Regions from separate parts of the Streptomyces sp. NPDC002209 genome, predicted to be linked through region 1. Evidence: riboswitches for the same ligand, from Rfam matches in the RefSeq annotation. Region 1 holds a riboswitch; the other holds the start of a gene.
The links. Region 1 has a riboswitch for S-adenosylmethionine ahead of thrC (threonine synthase). Riboswitches for the same ligand answer to the same signal wherever they lie in the genome.
Positions count from the first base shown of each region.

Region 1 (8,314 bases):
GGCGGCCACGGCCACGTCGACGTCGTGCGCGGTCTTCAGCCCGCAGATCTTGACGAAGAGATCGCTCATGCCCCCAGTGAACCAAAAGCCGCACGTTCGGTGGTGATCCGTCTCGGCACCCGGGCGCGACCACCCACCCGCCGCTAGCCTGGAACGGGGCTCACGCCCAGTGCACGGCACGCCACGCGGAGGACAACGGTGACGATCATGATCGAACGGGCCACACCGATAGAGCAGGCGGCACCGCCGACGTTCGAGACGCTCCTGCGCACGGTCGAGGAGATGGACACGCCAGACGGCTTCAAAGCCGAGCTCATCCGGGGGAAGATCATCGTGTCACCGTGGTCCAGGCGGCGTTACTACCTCCCCATGCGGGCGCTGCGCGAGCAGCTCGAGGCCCACGCCCCGGACGGTCACGTCGCGGACATTGCGCCGTTCCTCTTCCAGTTCCCTGAAGCCGGTCGCGCCTACGGCCCCGATCTCTATGTGGTCGACGTCTCTGCCTTCAAGGGAGAGGGGAGACACCTGGACGGATCGGAACTCTCGCTGGTGGCCGAGTTCACCTCGGTGTCCACGAAAGACGTGGACTGGCACGAAAAGCTGGACGTCTACGGACAGCTCGTCCCCGTCTACCTCGTCGTCGACATGCAAGCGTCCGAGATCACCTGTTTCTCGGACCCCTCCCCACACGGGTACCAGTTCCGCAAGACGGTGCCCTTCGGTACGCCCCTGCCCGTCCCGGACCCCTTCGGCTTCGAGGTCGACAGCTCGGGCTTCTAAGACGCGTTGAAACGCCCGAGGGCGGCACCCCCCGTGTGGGGAGTGCCGCCCTCGGTCGAAGAACAGCCGATCAGCCAGGGGCCGATCAGAAGTCCATGTCACCGCCCGGCATGCCGCCGCCGGCCGGGGCGCCGGCCTTCTCGGGCTTGTCGGCGATGACGGCCTCGGTCGTCAGGAACAGCGCGGCGATGGACGCGGCGTTCTGCAGGGCAGAGCGCGTGACCTTCGCCGGGTCGATGATGCCCTCGGCGATCATGTCCACGTACTCGCCGGTCGCGGCGTTCAGGCCCCAGCCGACGGTCAGGTTGCGGACCTTCTCCACGACGACGCCACCCTCGAGACCACCGTTGACGGCGATCTGCTTGAGCGGGGCCTCCAGGGCGAGCTTCACGGCGTTGGCGCCGGTCGCCTCGTCACCCGACAGGTCGAGCTTCTCGAAGACCGCGGAGGCCTGGAGCAGGGCCACGCCACCACCGGCGACGATGCCCTCCTCGACGGCAGCCTTCGCGTTGCGGACGGCGTCCTCGATGCGGTGCTTGCGCTCCTTGAGCTCCACCTCGGTCGCGGCGCCGGCCTTGATGACGGCCACGCCGCCGGCCAGCTTCGCGAGGCGCTCCTGGAGCTTCTCGCGGTCGTAGTCCGAGTCGGAGTTCTCGATCTCGGCACGGATCTGGTTGACGCGACCCTGGACCTGGTCGCTGTCACCGGCACCGTCGACGATCGTGGTCTCGTCCTTGGAGATGACGACCTTGCGGGCGCGGCCGAGCAGGTCGAGGCCCGCGTTCTCGAGCTTGAGGCCGACCTCCTCGGAGATGACCGTGCCGCCCGTGAGGATGGCGATGTCGCCGAGCATGGCCTTGCGGCGGTCGCCGAAGCCCGGGGCCTTGACGGCGACGGACTTGAAGGTGCCGCGGATCTTGTTGACGACCAGGGTCGACAGGGCCTCGCCCTCGACGTCCTCGGCGATGATCAGCAGCGGCTTGCCGGACTGCATGACCTTCTCGAGCAGCGGAAGGAGGTCCTTCACGTTGCCGATCTTGGAGTTGACGATGAGGATGTACGGGTCGTCCAGGGACGCCTCCATACGCTCCATGTCGGTGGCGAAGTACGCCGAGATGTAGCCCTTGTCGAAGCGCATGCCCTCGGTGAGCTCGAGCTCCAGACCGAAGGTCTGGGACTCCTCGACGGTGATGACGCCTTCCTTGCCGACCTTGTCCATGGCCTCGGCGATGAGCTCGCCGATCTGGGTGTCGGCGGCGGAGATGGAGGCCGTGGAAGCGATCTGCTCCTTGGTCTCGACATCCTTCGCCTGCTCGAGCAGGGCGCCGGAGACGGCCTCGACGGCCTTCTCGATGCCGCGCTTGAGGGCCATCGGGTTGGCACCGGCGGCCACGTTGCGCAGGCCCTCGCGGACGAGCGCCTGGGCGAGAACGGTGGCGGTGGTCGTACCGTCGCCGGCGACGTCGTCCGTCTTCTTGGCGACTTCCTTGACCAGCTCGGCGCCGATCTTCTCGTACGGGTCCTCGAGCTCGATCTCCTTGGCGATGGAGACACCATCGTTGGTGATCGTGGGGGCGCCCCACTTCTTCTCAAGGACGACGTTGCGACCCTTGGGGCCAAGGGTGACCTTGACGGCGTCGGCGAGCTGGTTCATCCCGCGCTCGAGACCGCGCCGGGCCTCCTCGTCGAACGCAATGATCTTGGCCATCTGAAGTGGTCCTCCAGGACTGGGGTTCCCCCTGCGCCGCCGGCGCGAGGGGAGGGTTGGATTGCTCCGGACCGCGCCCGCGCCCGCGACGGACGGCCTGCGTGCCCGGCGGTTCCTTCCCGCCGGACCCTGCGGGCCTCACCGACCCGGTCCTGTGTAGTAGCACTCTCAGCAGGAGAGTGCTAACGCCAATGATTAGCACTCGACCCCCGAGAGTGCAAGCGGCTTCGGGAACGCCGGGCCGGCTCCCGCACCGGCGCCCGGACATGCGTCGAGGGCCCACATCCCTCCTCAAGGATGTGGACCCTCGTGCGTCATGCGTCGGTGGTCGATCGCGCCGGGGCTAGACGGCGAGCTTGACCATGTCCGCCTGCGGACCCTTCTGGCCCTGCGAGATCTCGAACTCGACCCGCTGACCCTCTTCAAGGGTGCGGTACCCGTCCATCTGGATGGCGCTGTAGTGGACGAACACATCCGCACCACCGTCGACCGCGATGAAGCCGTAGCCCTTCTCCGCGTTGAACCACTTGACGGTGCCCTGAGCCATGCCTAACTCCCCTATTACTGGCCCTTGCGCAGGACCGCACTTCGCGGTCCCGGGTCAGAACTTGCGCCGGAACGCCTCGACCGGGGCTGAATGTATCTGCACCGCTGCTGTCTGCAACAGGTCAATCCGACGAGAAATCTGGACACGGGGATACATTGAAATAGAGTGAAAATTTGGCATATTGGCGGGCAACTCGGACCCGGCATATCTCGCCAAAGCCCCATACCGCGCTTGCATATTGACTCAATGTCAACCCTCACACGACCCGCTCATATGCGGCGGGCAAGTCCAGCGGAGGGGACTTCCCCAACCCTACCGCGCCCAACCAAGCAGAATTACCCCCTCCGCTTTTACCGGAGGGGGTAATTCAGGGGTTCTTGCGTCAGCAGCCGCCCGCGACGGCGGGAATGATCGAGACGCCCGCGCCGTCCGGCGTCACGGCGTCCAGGCCGCCCTCGAAGCGCACGTCGTCGTCGTTGACGTAGACGTTCACGAAGCGGCGCAGCTTGCCCTGGTCGTCCAGGACGCGCGCGGCGATGCCCGGGTGGTTCTCCTCCAGGGAGGCGATGACCTCGGAGAGCTTCGCGCCCTCGGCGGTGACCTCGGCCTGGCCGCCGGTGTAGGTGCGCAGGATGGTGGGGATGCGGACGTTGACGCTCATGGCGCTACTGCCTTTCCGGGTGTCGGGGGGGAGATCAGACCAGGCCGGCGGCGCGGAACGCGTCCAGGCTGGGGCGGATGGTGGCGGTCTGCCCGCTGTCCGCGGCCACCGCCTCCAGGGTCTTGAGGCCGTCACCGGTGTTCAGGACCACCGTGGTCAGCGCCGGGTCGAGCTGCCCGTTCTCGATGAGCTTCTTCGTCACGCCGACGGTCACGCCGCCCGCGGTCTCGGCGAAGATGCCCTCCGTCTGCGCGAGGATCTTGATGGCCTCGACGACCTGCTCGTCGGTGACGTCCTCGACGTAGCCGCCGGTGCGGCGCGCGATGTCCAGGACGTACGGGCCGTCGGCCGGGTTGCCGATGGCCAGCGACTTGGCGATGGTGTTCGGCTTCTGCGGGCGGACCACGTCGTGTCCGGCCTTGAAGGCCGTGGAGACGGGGGAGCAGCCCTCGGCCTGCGCACCGAAGATCTTGTACGGCTTGTCCTCGACCAGGCCGAGCTTGATCAGCTCCTGCAGACCCTTGTCGATCTTCGTCAGCTGCGAGCCCGACGCGATCGGGATCACGATCTGGTCGGGCAGCTGCCAGCCGAGCTGCTCGCAGATCTCGTACGCGAGCGTCTTGGAACCCTCGCCGTAGTAGGGGCGCAGGTTGACGTTGACGAAGCCCCAGCCCTCGCCCAGCGGGTCGCCGATGAGCTCGGAGCAGAAGCGGTTGACGTCGTCGTAGTTGCCCTCGATGCCGACCAGGTCGCCGCCGTACACACCGGCCATGACGACCTTGCCCTGCTCCAGGTCGTGCGGGATGAACACGCAGGAGCGGAAGCCGGCCCGGGCGGCCGCGGCGCCGACGGCGCCGGCCAGGTTGCCGGTGGAGGAGCAGGACAGGGTGGTGAAGCCGAAGGCGCGGGCGGCCTCGACGGCGATGGCCACGACGCGGTCCTTGAAGGAGTGCGTCGGGTTGCCGGAGTCGTCCTTGACGTACAGCTTGCCGGTGACGCCGAGCTCCTTGGCCAGGTTGGCCGCGTCCACGAGCTTGGTGAAGCCCGGGTTCAGGCTCGGCTTGGAGGCCACGTCCGCGGGGACGGGCAGCAGCGGGGCGTAGCGCCAGATGTTGTTCGGGCCGGCCTCGATCGCGGCGCGCAGGGCTTCGGGGTCCCCGGTGGGAAGGTCGTAGGCGACTTCCAGAGGTCCGAAGCACTCGACGCAGGCGAAGATGGGTCCGAGCTCGAAGCGGGTACCGCACTCCCGACACGAGAGGCCGGTGGCAGGTCCGAGATCGACAGAGGTGGCAACAGTCTGTGCAGCCATGATGGCGAGGCCCTTTCTCCTCATCTTCCCCATGGCGCACTTCGCCATGAGACGGAATTGGCACCTTCCCTAGCCGGGGACCTCGCTGCCGCAAGCAGGCGCGAGAACCGACTGGAGGGTTGCCGGGGCTTCAACGGGCCGTGTCCCTCTGCCCCTCTGGATGAGCGGTATGGCACCGGTTCGCGCGCTCCATGGCGCGTCCGGGCGTTTGTGCGCGGGGACCCCCGGCATGCGGTGGTCCTTCGCGTTGTTCAAGACTGTAACGGAAGGTCCGGGTGGTTGAGACAGCCGTCCGAACCGCGAGATGGATCACTTTTCGGCTGAAACCCGCCGAGGACGAACGAGGAAACAGGGAGTGCCGAACGTGCTGGAAGAGGTGGAGCGCTGGTTTGCGGACCGCTCCTGGTCCGCGGCCGACCGACCGCTCGACCAGCTGCTCTGCGCCAAGCGGGCGGCAGGCACCACGGTCAGCGTCGTCCTGCCCGCGCTCGACGAGGAGGAGACGGTCGGCGCCATCGTCGAGGTGATCCGGCGGGATCTGATCGACGGGCTGCCGGTGCCGCTGGTCGACGAGCTGATCGTGGTCGACTCCGGTTCCACCGACCGGACCGCAGAGGTGGCCGCGAAGGCCGGCGCCCGTGTGGTGCACCGCGACGACATCCTGCCGCGGATCCCGGCCGTGCACGGCAAGGGCGAGGTGCTGTGGCGCTCGCTGCTGGTGACCACCGGCGACATCGTCTGCTTCGTGGACGCCGACCTGCGGGACTTCTCCTCCGTCTTCGTGTCCGGGATCGTCGGCCCGCTGCTGACCGAGCCGGACGTGCAGTTCGTCAAGGCGATGTACGACCGCCCCCTCGGGGGCTCCCCCGGCCAGGGGGGCCGGGTGACCGAGCTGGTCGCCCGTCCGCTGCTCAATCTCCACTGGCCGCGGCTGGCCGGCTTCGTCCAGCCGCTGGGCGGGGAGTACGCCGTGCGCCGCACCCTGCTGGAACGTCTGCCCTTCCCCGTCGGGTACGGCGTCGAGCTGGGCCTGCTGGTGGACGCGCTGCACACCGTCGGGCTGGACGCGCTGGCCCAGGTGGACGTCGGCGTACGGCTCCACCGCCATCAGGACGGACAGGCGCTGGGCCGGATGGCCGCGGCGATCTACCGCACGGCGCAGCTGCGGCTCGCGCACGGGCACTCCCCCGGCCACCGCTGGGGGAGTGCCCGCGTACGTCCGGAGCTGACGCAGTTCGAGCGCGGGCCGAACGGGTTCGTGCCGCGCACGTACGCCGTGGACACCGAGGAGCGGCCGCCGATGGCCGAGGTCAAGGAGTACTCCGGCCGCAGGGTGGCGTGAGGGAACTGACGTTTGAGCGGGCAGCCCCCGGGCTAGGTTCGCCGCATGGCTTCCCAGGTACTCGTTGCAGCGAACCGCGGCCCGCTCTCCTACCTCCTCGCCGACGACGGCACGCTCACCGCCCGGCGCGGCGGGGGCGGCCTCGTCTCCGGCCTCTCCGCCGCCCTCGCCCGGCAGCCGGAGGCACTGTGGATCTGCGCGGCGCTCTCGGAGGCGGACCGGGAGGCGGTCCGCCGCGGCGTCTCCGAACCCGGTGTCCGGATGCTGGACATCGATCCCACGACGTACGACGACGCGTACAACGGCATCGCGAACTCGGTGCTGTGGTTCACGCACCACCACCTGTACGACATCCCGCACGAGCCGGTCTTCGACGCGGTGTTCCGGCGGCGGTGGGATGCGTACGTCGCCTACAACCACGCCTTCGCACTGGCGCTCGCCGAGGAGGCCGGCCAGGGCGCGGCGGTGCTCGTGCAGGACTACCACCTGGCGCTGGTCCCCGGTGAGCTGCGGGAACTGCGGCCGGACCTGAAGATCAGCCACTTCACGCACACCCCGTGGGCCTCGCGCGAGTTCCTGGACATGCTCCCCGGCGACATCCGGGCGCAGCTGATGTGGGGCATGCTCGGGGCGGACGTGGTGGGCTTCCACACCTGGGCCTGGGCGCACAGCTTCATGACCGCGGCGCAGCTGGACGACGAGCGGGGCATCGCGGAGCCGAAGATGGCGGCCGGGGTGGACCCGAGGGACGCGCGGTACATCGAGAAGATGACGAGGGGCCCGGTGCCGCACCGGCGGACGACCGTGGCCGTGTACCCGCTGGGCGTGGACGGCGACGAACTGCGGGCGCTGGCGCACCGGCCGGAGGTGAACGACAAGCTGGCGGCGCTGCGGGCGGAGGTCGGGGACCGCAAGTCGATCGTCCGGGTGGACCGGACGGAGCTGTCGAAGAACATCGTGCGGGGGCTGCTGGCGTACCGGGAGCTGCTGAGCGAGCACCCCGAATGGCGGGGCCGGGTGGTCCACCTGGCCTCGGCGTACCCGTCCCGGCAGGACTTGGCGGTGTACCGGTCGTACACGCAGGCGGTGCGGGAACTGGCCGCGCGGATCAACGAGGAGTTCGGCACGGAGGACTGGCAGCCGGTGCTGGTGTCGGTGAAGGACGACTTCGCGCGCTCCCTGGCGGCGTACCGGCTGGCGGACGTGGCGCTGGTGAACCCGGTGCGGGACGGGATGAACCTGGTGGCGAAGGAGATCCCGGTGGTCTCGGACGCGGGGTGCGTGCTGGTGCTGTCGACCGGGGCGGGGGCGTACGGGGAGCTGCGCGAGGACGCGCTGACGGTGAACCCGTACGACGTGTCGCAGACGGCCGATGCGCTGCACGCTGCGCTGGTGATGCCGGACGAGGAGCGTGCGGAGCGCACCAAGCGGCTGGCCTCGGCGGCCACGGCCCTGCCCCCGACCGCCTGGTTCGCGGCCCAACTGGCCGCCCTGCGCGAGGCGTAGGCCGTTCCCCCGGCGGCCCGGGCCTCGCGAGGCTCAGTCCAGGACGAGTTGCCAGTGGGCGGTCTCGCGGAAGCCGGCGGACGGGGGAGCGACCTCGACGGTGACCGGGGTGCCCTGCCTGCCGGGCACGACCTTCACCACGACGGTCCGCTTGCCGCCCTTGCCGAGGGGCGGCATCAGGGCGGACGCCGCCTCGTCCTCGTTGAGCCAGGTCAGCCGGTGGTCGGTGGCGTAGCCCTCGTGGGACTCGCCCGGCCGCACGACGACGGGGGCGTTGGCGATCGTGCTGACGCCGGTCTTCTCCGACCGGCCACCCGGGTGCAGCACCTCGTCGGTGCCGTTGGCGTAGGTGATGGTGAAGCGGTAGGTGCCCCCGGCTTCGCGGCGGGGCCGGCTGACGGTGACCTCCAGGTCGTCGATGTACCGGGCGGTCGCGCCGGGGCCGAGCGGGTTCGACACGC
Region 1 covers NZ_JBIARX010000013.1:40,726-49,039, reverse strand. Annotated here, with positions in the region: gene ACFYXK_RS24285 (phosphoribosylanthranilate isomerase) at 1-69, opposite strand, end outside; gene ACFYXK_RS24280 (Uma2 family endonuclease) at 208-780, shown strand; gene groL (chaperonin GroEL) at 866-2,488, opposite strand; gene ACFYXK_RS24270 (cold-shock protein) at 2,832-3,035, opposite strand; gene ACFYXK_RS24265 (MoaD/ThiS family protein) at 3,418-3,696, opposite strand; gene thrC (threonine synthase) at 3,731-5,005, opposite strand; SAM riboswitch class I at 5,023-5,172, opposite strand; gene ACFYXK_RS24255 (glucosyl-3-phosphoglycerate synthase) at 5,370-6,347, shown strand; gene ACFYXK_RS24250 (trehalose-6-phosphate synthase) at 6,393-7,853, shown strand; gene ACFYXK_RS24245 (hypothetical protein) at 7,887-8,314, opposite strand, start outside.

Region 2 (8,314 bases), on a different contig from region 1:
CGGCGGCGACTTCGTCGCCCGGTTCTACTCGATCCACATCCTGCTGCTGCCCGGCATCATGATGGGCCTGCTGGTGGCCCACCTGATCCTGGTCTTCTACCACAAGCACACCCAGTTCGCGGGTCCCGGCAAGACGAACAACAACGTCGTCGGCATGCCGCTGCTGCCGGTCTACATGGCCAAGGCCGGAGGCTTCTTCTTCCTGGTCTTCGGTGTCATCGCGGCCATCGCGGCGATCGCCTCGATCAACCCGATCTGGGCGCTCGGCCCGTACCGTCCGGACCACGTGTCCACCGGTGCGCAGCCCGACTGGTACATGGGTATGCCGGAAGGCCTGATCCGTGCCATGCCGGGCTGGGAGATCAACCTGTGGGGCCACACGCTCGTCCTGGGCGTGTTCATCCCGCTGGTGATCTTCCCGGTGGTGCTGGGCGCGATCGCCGTCTGGCCGTTCATCGAGTCCTGGGTCACCGGGGACAAGCGCGAGCACCACATCCTGGACCGCCCGCGCAACGTCCCGACCCGTACGGCCTTCGGCGTCGCCTGGATCGCGGAGTACATCGTGCTGCTGATCGGCGGTGGAAACGACATGTTCGCGCAGTACTTCCACCTCTCGATCAACAACATCACGTGGTTCGTCCGGATCGGCTTCTTCGTCGTCCCGGTCCTCGCGTTCATCGTCACCAAGCGCATCTGCCTCGGCCTGCAGCGCCGGGACCACGACAAGGTGCTGCACGGTCGCGAGACCGGCATCATCAAGCGCCTGCCGCACGGTGAGTTCGTCGAGGTCCACGAGCCGCTCTCGCAGGGCAAGCTGCACACGCTCACCGCGCACGAGCAGTACAAGCCGATCGAGATCGGCCCGACGGTCGACGAGAACGGTGTCGAGCGCAAGGTCGGCCGCATGGAGAAGCTCCGCGCGAAGCTGAGCAAGGGCTTCTACGCCGAGAACAACCAGATTCCGAAGCCCACGGTGGAGGAGTACAAGGAGATCCAGAGCGGCCACGGCCACCACTGATCCCGCTTGAGGGACTGATTTCGGTCAGTCCTGGTGTCGCCACGGCGAGAGCCCCGTCCAGTGTCCGGACGGGGCTCTTTGCCGTCCCCGGGGCTGGATAGGCTGGAGCCCTGCCCATTCGACCTGGACCCCGACACCGGGTGGCCGACCAACAGCAGGAGCGGACCATGAACGTTGTGACCCCGGCAGGCGGCGACAGCGTGGCGGCTCGTGGCTGGCCGGGCGTCCTCGACGCCCTGCTGACCGGCCAGGACCTGCGCGCCGAGGAAACCGCCTGGGCCATGGACCGGATCATGCGCGGGGAGGCCACCGACGCCCAGATCGCCGGCTTCGTGGTGGCGCTGCGGGCCAAGGGGGAGACCGTCGCGGAGATCAACGGCCTCGTACGGTCCATGTACGGGCACGCCAACCTGATCGAGGTGCCGGGCCGGACGGTGGACATCGTCGGCACCGGCGGCGACGGGGCCAAGACGGTGAACATCTCGACGATGTCCTCGATCGTGGTGGCCGGTACGGGCGCCAAGGTGGTCAAGCACGGCAACCGGGCCGCGTCGAGCGCGAGCGGTTCCTCGGACGTGCTGGAGAAGCTGGGGGTCAACCTGGACCTCAGTCCGGCGCGGGTCGTCGAGGTCGCGGAGGAGGCCGGGATCACCTTCTGCTTCGCGGTCAAGTTCCACCCCGCGCTGCGGCACGTGGCCGCGGCCCGCAGGGAGCTGGGCATCCGGACCACCTTCAACTTCCTGGGCCCGCTGACCAATCCGGCGCGGGTACGGGCGCAGGCCACGGGCGTCGCGGATGCGCGGGTGGCGCCCATCGTGGCGGGCGTGCTGGCGGAGCGCGGCTCCTCGGCGCTGGTGTTCCGCGGCGACGACGGCCTGGACGAGCTGACGACCACCGCCACCTCCCGGGTGTGGTGGGTCCGCGACGGCCGGGTGGACGAGCAGTCCTTCGACCCGCGCGACGTGGGCATCGGGCTGGTCGACGTCTCCGCGCTGTCGGGCGGGGACCCCTCGTACAACGCGGACGTCGCCCGCCGCCTGCTGGCCGGCGAGACCGGCCCGGTCCGCGACGCGGTGCTGCTGAACTCGGCGGCGGCCCTGGTGGCCCTGGACCCCGGCACGGGCTCCCTGGAGGAGCAGATCCGCGCCGGCATCGCCCGGGCGGCACAAGCCGTCGACTCGGGCGCCGCCCGCGCGGCCCTGGACCGCTGGGTGGCGGCCAGCAACGCGTAGCGGCCGGCAACGCGCAGCGGTGAACAGAACGGCGTGAAAGAGATGGCCCCGGTCCAGCATGCGGACCGGGGTCTTGCGCGTGAGGGATCTTGTGGCAGGATGCTGACCAGGTCACGAGTGACAGCGTTTAGGCCCCGGCTTGCTGTCCGGCAACCCTCCTTCCGTGGCGGGGTGCCCCGGGTGATGACCAGGTCGTAGGCAGAAAGGCCTACGGCAAGCGCGGATCCCTCGACACCAGGGGTCCTGGTCTCTCGAGGAGCTCTTTCCGTGAGCAAGCGAATGCGATAGGGCGGCTCCGCCCCTTCTTCACCCTCCGCACGGCCCCCAGCCGTCCGTGCGTCGAGGCAACTCCCGTACCCCTGTGCCGCATGCGCGTCCGCGCATCCGCGTACCCGCGTACGGGCCGTCCGAAGCCATTCAGCCTGTCCTGCCGGGAGATACCGCCATGTCCACGTACCCGAACGCCGTCGCCACCGCCGCCGTGCCCGCCCCCGCAGCCCCCCTCGACCCCGCCTGTGCCGAGCCGCTGCCGGTCCTCGGCCGGGACGTCACCGTCCCGCTCGTCACCGGCGGCGAGGTCACCTATGCCGCCCTCGACTACGCGGCCAGCGCACCCGCCCTGCAGCGGGTCTGGGACGACGTCGCCGCGTACGCCCCCTACTACGGCAGCGTGCACCGCGGCGCCGGCTACCTCTCCCAGCTCTCCACCGACCTCTTCGAGCAGAGCCGCGCCACGGTCGCCGGGTTCCTCGACTGCCGCCCCGGCGACCAGGTCGTCTTCACCCGGTCCACCACCGACTCCCTGAACCTGCTCGCCGCCGTACTCCCCGCCGACTGCCAGGTGTTCGTCTTCGAGACCGAGCACCACGCCTCGCTGCTGCCCTGGACGGACGCGCAGGTCACGTACCTCAACGCCCCGCGCACCCCGGACGAGGCCGTCGCCACCCTGGAGCGGGCCCTCGCCGACCGGGAGCTCGGGGAAGGCCCGGCCCTGGTCTGCGTCACCGGGGCGTCCAACGTCACCGGTGAGCTGTGGCCGGTGAAGGAGCTCGCCGCGGCCGCGCACGCCCACGGCGCGCGGATCGTCCTGGACGCCGCCCAGTTGGCCCCGCACCACCCCGTCTCCGTGCAGGAGCTGGACGTGGACTGGGTGGCCTTCTCCGGGCACAAGCTGTACGCGCCGTTCGGCTCGGGCGTGCTGGCCGGCCGCGCGGACTGGCTGCAGCAGGCGGAGCCGTACCTGGCCGGCGGCGGCGCCTCCCGGAAGGTCGCCCGCCGCGCGGACGGCGGCGTCGACGTCGAGTGGCACACCACGGCCGCCCGCCACGAGGCCGGCTCCCCGAACGTCATCGGCGTGTACGCGATCGCCTCCGCCTGCAAGGCCCTGACCGAGGAGGGCTTCGACGGCCTCGTCGCCCGGGAGCGCCATCTGATCGCCAAGGTCCGGGGCGGCCTGGCGGAGGTCCCGGCCGTCCGGATCCTCTCCCTCTTCGGGGACGACGCCCCGCGGGTCGGCGTCATCTCCTTCGTCGTGGACGGCTGGAACAGTTCGCACTTCGCGGCCGCGCTGTCGGCGGAGTACGGGATCGGCGTCCGAGACGGCCTGTTCTGCGCGCACCCGCTGGTCCGCACGCTGCTGGGCAGCGAGCCGCAGACCCAGGGCGAGTGCGGAGCCCCCGAGGCGGCCCCGGGCGAGCGCTCGCTGAACGCGATCCGCGTCAGCTTCGGTGCGGGTACCCCCGACGAGCACGTGGACCGCTTCGTGCGGGCCGTCCGGGAACTGGTGGCGAACGGCGCCAAGTGGCAGTACCGCACGGAGGAAGGCCGCTGCGTCCCGGCCGTGTGAGACGGTACGGATCATGACCTACTGGGACCCGGTACCGACCGCCCGCGCGATGGCGGGCGAGCCGCATCCGCCGTGGCGGGGCGACCGGGTGGGCCGCGACTGGTCCGGGCCGGCGCCCGACGGGTGGGAGCAGCGGGACTGGCGCAGCGTGCCCGGACCCTTCTGCGCGGCCGACTCCGACACCTGCCTCACCGGGCGGCAGTGCGCGCCCGACCACGTCATGTACGAGGACGAGTACGGCAGTGAGTTCGTGTACCGCCGGCCCCGGACGCCCGCGGAGGTCCACGCCCTGGTCTGCGCCGCCGAATGCGAACCCTTCAGCGCGTACGGCGGCGACGGCGACGCCCGCTGGACCCCGGAGCTGGTCCGGGACTGGTGGCGGGACCGGGCCCGGGTACGGGAGTGGGCCGTGGGGGCGGGACCGGGTCCCCGGGCGACCGCCCGGAGCGACTGGATGAACGACGCCGCGGCCGGGGAGAGCCTGCCCGGGCTCTGAGGGGTGGGAGCGCGCAGGTGCTACGCGTCGAGGCCGATGGCGAACGCCGCTTCCAGGTCGTGCTGGGAGTACGTGCGGAACGCCACGTGGGTGTCCGTCGCCTCCACGCCAGGGATCTTGCTGATGCGGCCCGGGATGATGTCCGCCAGGTTCTCGTGGCGGGCCACGCGGACCAGCGCGATCAGGTCGTACGTTCCCGTGACGGAGTAGACCTCGCTGACGTTGTCCAGCGCGGCGATCGACTCGGCGATCTCGGGGATGCGGTCCACGCTGGTCTTGATGAGCACGATCGCGGTGATCACGGCTGGCTGTCTCCCTCGGTGGCCGTCGCTGGTCTCCTCACTCTAGTCGTACGCCGATACCGCACCCACGCGTAGACGAAGCCGAGCGAGAAGCCCACCACATGGGCCAGGTACGCCACCCCCGGGCCGCTGCCCGCGCGGTGCGCCGCCAGCCACTGGAGGCCGAACCAGAACAGCAGGACGATCCAGGCCGGGAAGCGCAGGGGGAGGAACAGGAGGAAGGGGAACAGGCTGGTGACCCGCGCGCGGGGGAACAGGCACAGGAAGGCCCCGAGCACCGCCGAGATCGCACCCGACGCACCGACCAGGGTCTGGGCCGAGGAGGCGTTGGCCGCCGCGTACGCCGCCAGGGCCAGGTAACCCGTACAGACGTAGAACGACAGGAATTCGGGTCGGCCCATCCGCTCCTGCGTCATCACGCCGAAGACGTAGAGGAAGAGCATGTTGCCGAGCAGGTGCAGCCAGCTGCCGTGCACGAACAACGCGGTGAGCGGGGTCAGCAGCGCCCGCGCCGACCCGGTGAAGAGCTCGTCCGGGACCACCCCCCAGCGCCGGAAGTACGCGGTCCCCGTCTCCAGTAACCGCTCGCCCGTGCCGTACGAGGGGTTCAGCCCCGAGGCCGGACCGAGCAGGAACACCACGCAGCAGCCTGCGATCAGCGCGTGGACGACCACCGGGCCCCGCACGGCCTCCCGAAGGGCCTGCCACCTTACGATCATGCGATCGAGCATGACCCAAGCGGACCCACCCGGAGCACCGGCAGGCCGTAGGGTTACGTGCTGCGGTCCGCCGATTGACGCAGACGGCGGCTTTAATTGAAACAGCTACGAAGGAGAGAGCGGCCTGATGACGGTTCCCCTGCCGACCGACACCACCCGGTGGCGCTGCACGCTGTGCGGCAACCTCACGCGTTTCGACGTCACCCGTTCGTCGAAGGTCGTGGAGTACGTCCACCTGGATCTCGCCGGGGAGCCCAAGGTCGAGGAGCGCGAGGTGGTCAATGAGACCATCGAGTCGGTCCGCTGCCGGTGGTGCAACGCGGTGGACCAGATCGAGCTCGTGGACAGGCCGGGCACGGACTCCTGAGGGAGCCGGGCCCACAGGTAGATCACGGTAGGGGTGACGGATTGTGGAGCCAGCAAGCGGCGCTGAGCCGGCCGATGCGGCCGGCGACGCCGCGGAGGTGCTCGACCGCCCGCTGCCGGAAGGCGTGCGGCGCCGGGTCGTCGCGCTCGTCTCGGACGCCTTCGGCGGACTGACGGTCGCGGACCTCCCGGCGCAGCTGCGCCAGTACGCCCGGTTCACCCCGACCCGGCGCGCCAAGTTCGCGGGCAACGCCATGGCCGCGGCCGTGGAGGCGGACGCCGTCTTCCGGGGCCGCGTCGCCGAGAAGCTGCGCGAGGCGCAGGCCGAACTGGCCGGTGCGCTGGAGTCCGGTGCGCCCCCCGCCGCCGCGGACCCGCTGGACGTGGCGGCCGCCGCGTACGTGCTGCGGCCGGTCGGCTGGGTCAAGCTGGTGGCCGCCGCGGGCGAGGAGGCGCAGCGCGCCGACGCCGAGCGGGTGGGGGAGGAGACCCGGCGTGAACTGGACCGGCTCCGCGAGGAACTGGCCCACGCACGGGACCTGCAGCGCCTCGGCGGCGAGCAGGTGCGGGCCGAGCTCGACGCGGCGCGCAAGGAAGCGGAATCGCTTCACCGCAAGCTGCGCAGCGCCCAGAGCGATGTGAAGCGCGGCGAGGCGGCCCTGCGCAAGGTCACCGCCGAGATCGACGGCATCCGGGGCGAGGCGGCCGCACACGTGGCCGCCGCCGAGAGCGAGACCCGGCGGCTCAAGTCCCGCCTCGCAGAGGTCGAGGCGGCGCTGGAGACCTCCCGCCGGGCCACCCGCGAGGGCCGCAGCGTCGAGGACATGCGGTTGCGGCTGCTGCTGGACACCGTGCTGGACGCGGCCCAGGGGCTGCGCCGCGAGCTGGCGCTGCCTCCGGTGTCGACGAGGCCGGCCGACACCGTGGACGCGGTGGAGCCGGGCCGGATGACCCCGAAGGACATCGCGGCGAGGGCCCTGTCGGAGACCGACCCGGCGCTGCTGGACCAGTTGCTGGCGCTGCCCCAGGCCCATCTGGTGGTCGACGGCTACAACGTGACCAAGACCGGCTATCCGACGATGCCGCTGGAGAAGCAGCGGCTGCGGCTGCTGGGCGGGCTGTCGATGCTGGCCGCGCAGACCGGCGCGGAGATGACCTGTGTCTTCGACGGCGCGGAACTGGCCGCCCCGGTGCTGCTCGCACCGCCGCGCGGGGTGCGCGTGCTGTTCTCCAAGCCCGGCGTGACGGCGGACGAGCTGATCCGCCAGCTGGTGCGCGCGGAGCCCCCCGGCCGGCCCGTGGTCGTGGTCTCCACGGACCGCGAGGTGGCCGACGGCGTGGCGAAGGCCGGCGCCCGGCCGGTGACGTCCGCTTTGTTGCTGAAGCGGCTTTCGCGCGTTTCGTAACTCGTCGACGGAATGCCCGATTTGGCATGGCCAACAGGGAACGTACCGTCAAGTGCCCTGCACAGAGCGTGGGCTGTAGGTAAAGAACCTGGTCGGCAAGCGATTTTTTTCTCGACAGGATTTGAACTGATCACAGCCGGGTCACTAGGGTCTGCTCAAACCTTCGTGCGGTAGGTCACTCATTCGGAGTGACGGCGAAGGTGTCGCCGAGTTGCGTTCCTTCGGCGGCTCTAGGAAGAAGGAGCTCGCCTTCGTGGCGTCCCACCGTCGACCCAAGCAGCCGACCCGCACTCGTGTGACCGTGCTCACCGCCACGGCCGCCGCGGCCGTCGCCCTCTCCGCACACGGCGCCTCCGCCGCTCCGGCCCAGCCGAGCAAGGACGAGGTCAAGGCCAAGGTCGACGCCCTCTACGAAGAGGCGGAGCAGGCCACCGAGAAGTTCAACGGGGCCAAGGAGCACCAGGAGAAGCTCGAGAAGGAGATAGGGCAGCTCCAGGACCAGGTCGCCCGCGGCCAGGACGAGCTCAACCAGCTGCGCACCACGCTGGGTTCGATGGCCAGCGCCCAGTACCGCACCGGCGGCATGGACCAGTCCGTGGCCCTCTTCCTCTCCGGTGACCCCGAGACCTACCTCGACAAGGCCTCCACCCTCGAGCAGTTGAGCGGCAAGCAGGTCGAAGCGGTCCAGAAGATCCAGGCCAAGCAGCGCTCGCTCGCGCAGCAGCGCCAGGAGGCCTCCGGCAAGCTCGCGGACCTCGACGCCACCCGCAAGGAGCTCGGCGAGAAGAAGAAGGCCTCGCAGGACAAGCTCGCCGAGGCCCAGGCCCTCCTCAACACCCTGACGGCGCAGGAGCGCGCCTCCCTCAAGGACGAGGACACCCGCGCCAGCCGCGGCGCCAGCGACCGCGCCGACCTCGGCAACGTCAAGG
Region 2 covers NZ_JBIARX010000001.1:359,585-367,898, reverse strand. Annotated here, with positions in the region: gene ACFYXK_RS01735 (cytochrome bc complex cytochrome b subunit) at 1-1,018, shown strand, start outside; gene trpD (anthranilate phosphoribosyltransferase) at 1,186-2,250, shown strand; SAM riboswitch class IV at 2,360-2,476, shown strand; gene ACFYXK_RS01725 (aminotransferase class V-fold PLP-dependent enzyme) at 2,696-4,096, shown strand; gene ACFYXK_RS01720 (hypothetical protein) at 4,110-4,592, shown strand; gene ACFYXK_RS01715 (Lrp/AsnC ligand binding domain-containing protein) at 4,613-4,894, opposite strand; gene ACFYXK_RS01710 (rhomboid family intramembrane serine protease) at 4,891-5,613, opposite strand; gene ACFYXK_RS01705 (hypothetical protein) at 5,741-5,980, shown strand; gene ACFYXK_RS01700 (NYN domain-containing protein) at 6,021-7,385, shown strand; gene ACFYXK_RS01695 (NlpC/P60 family protein) at 7,639-8,314, shown strand, end outside.
Region 2: linked by a shared signal. The riboswitch ahead of ACFYXK_RS01725 (aminotransferase class V-fold PLP-dependent enzyme) and the one ahead of thrC (threonine synthase) in region 1 are both predicted to bind S-adenosylmethionine.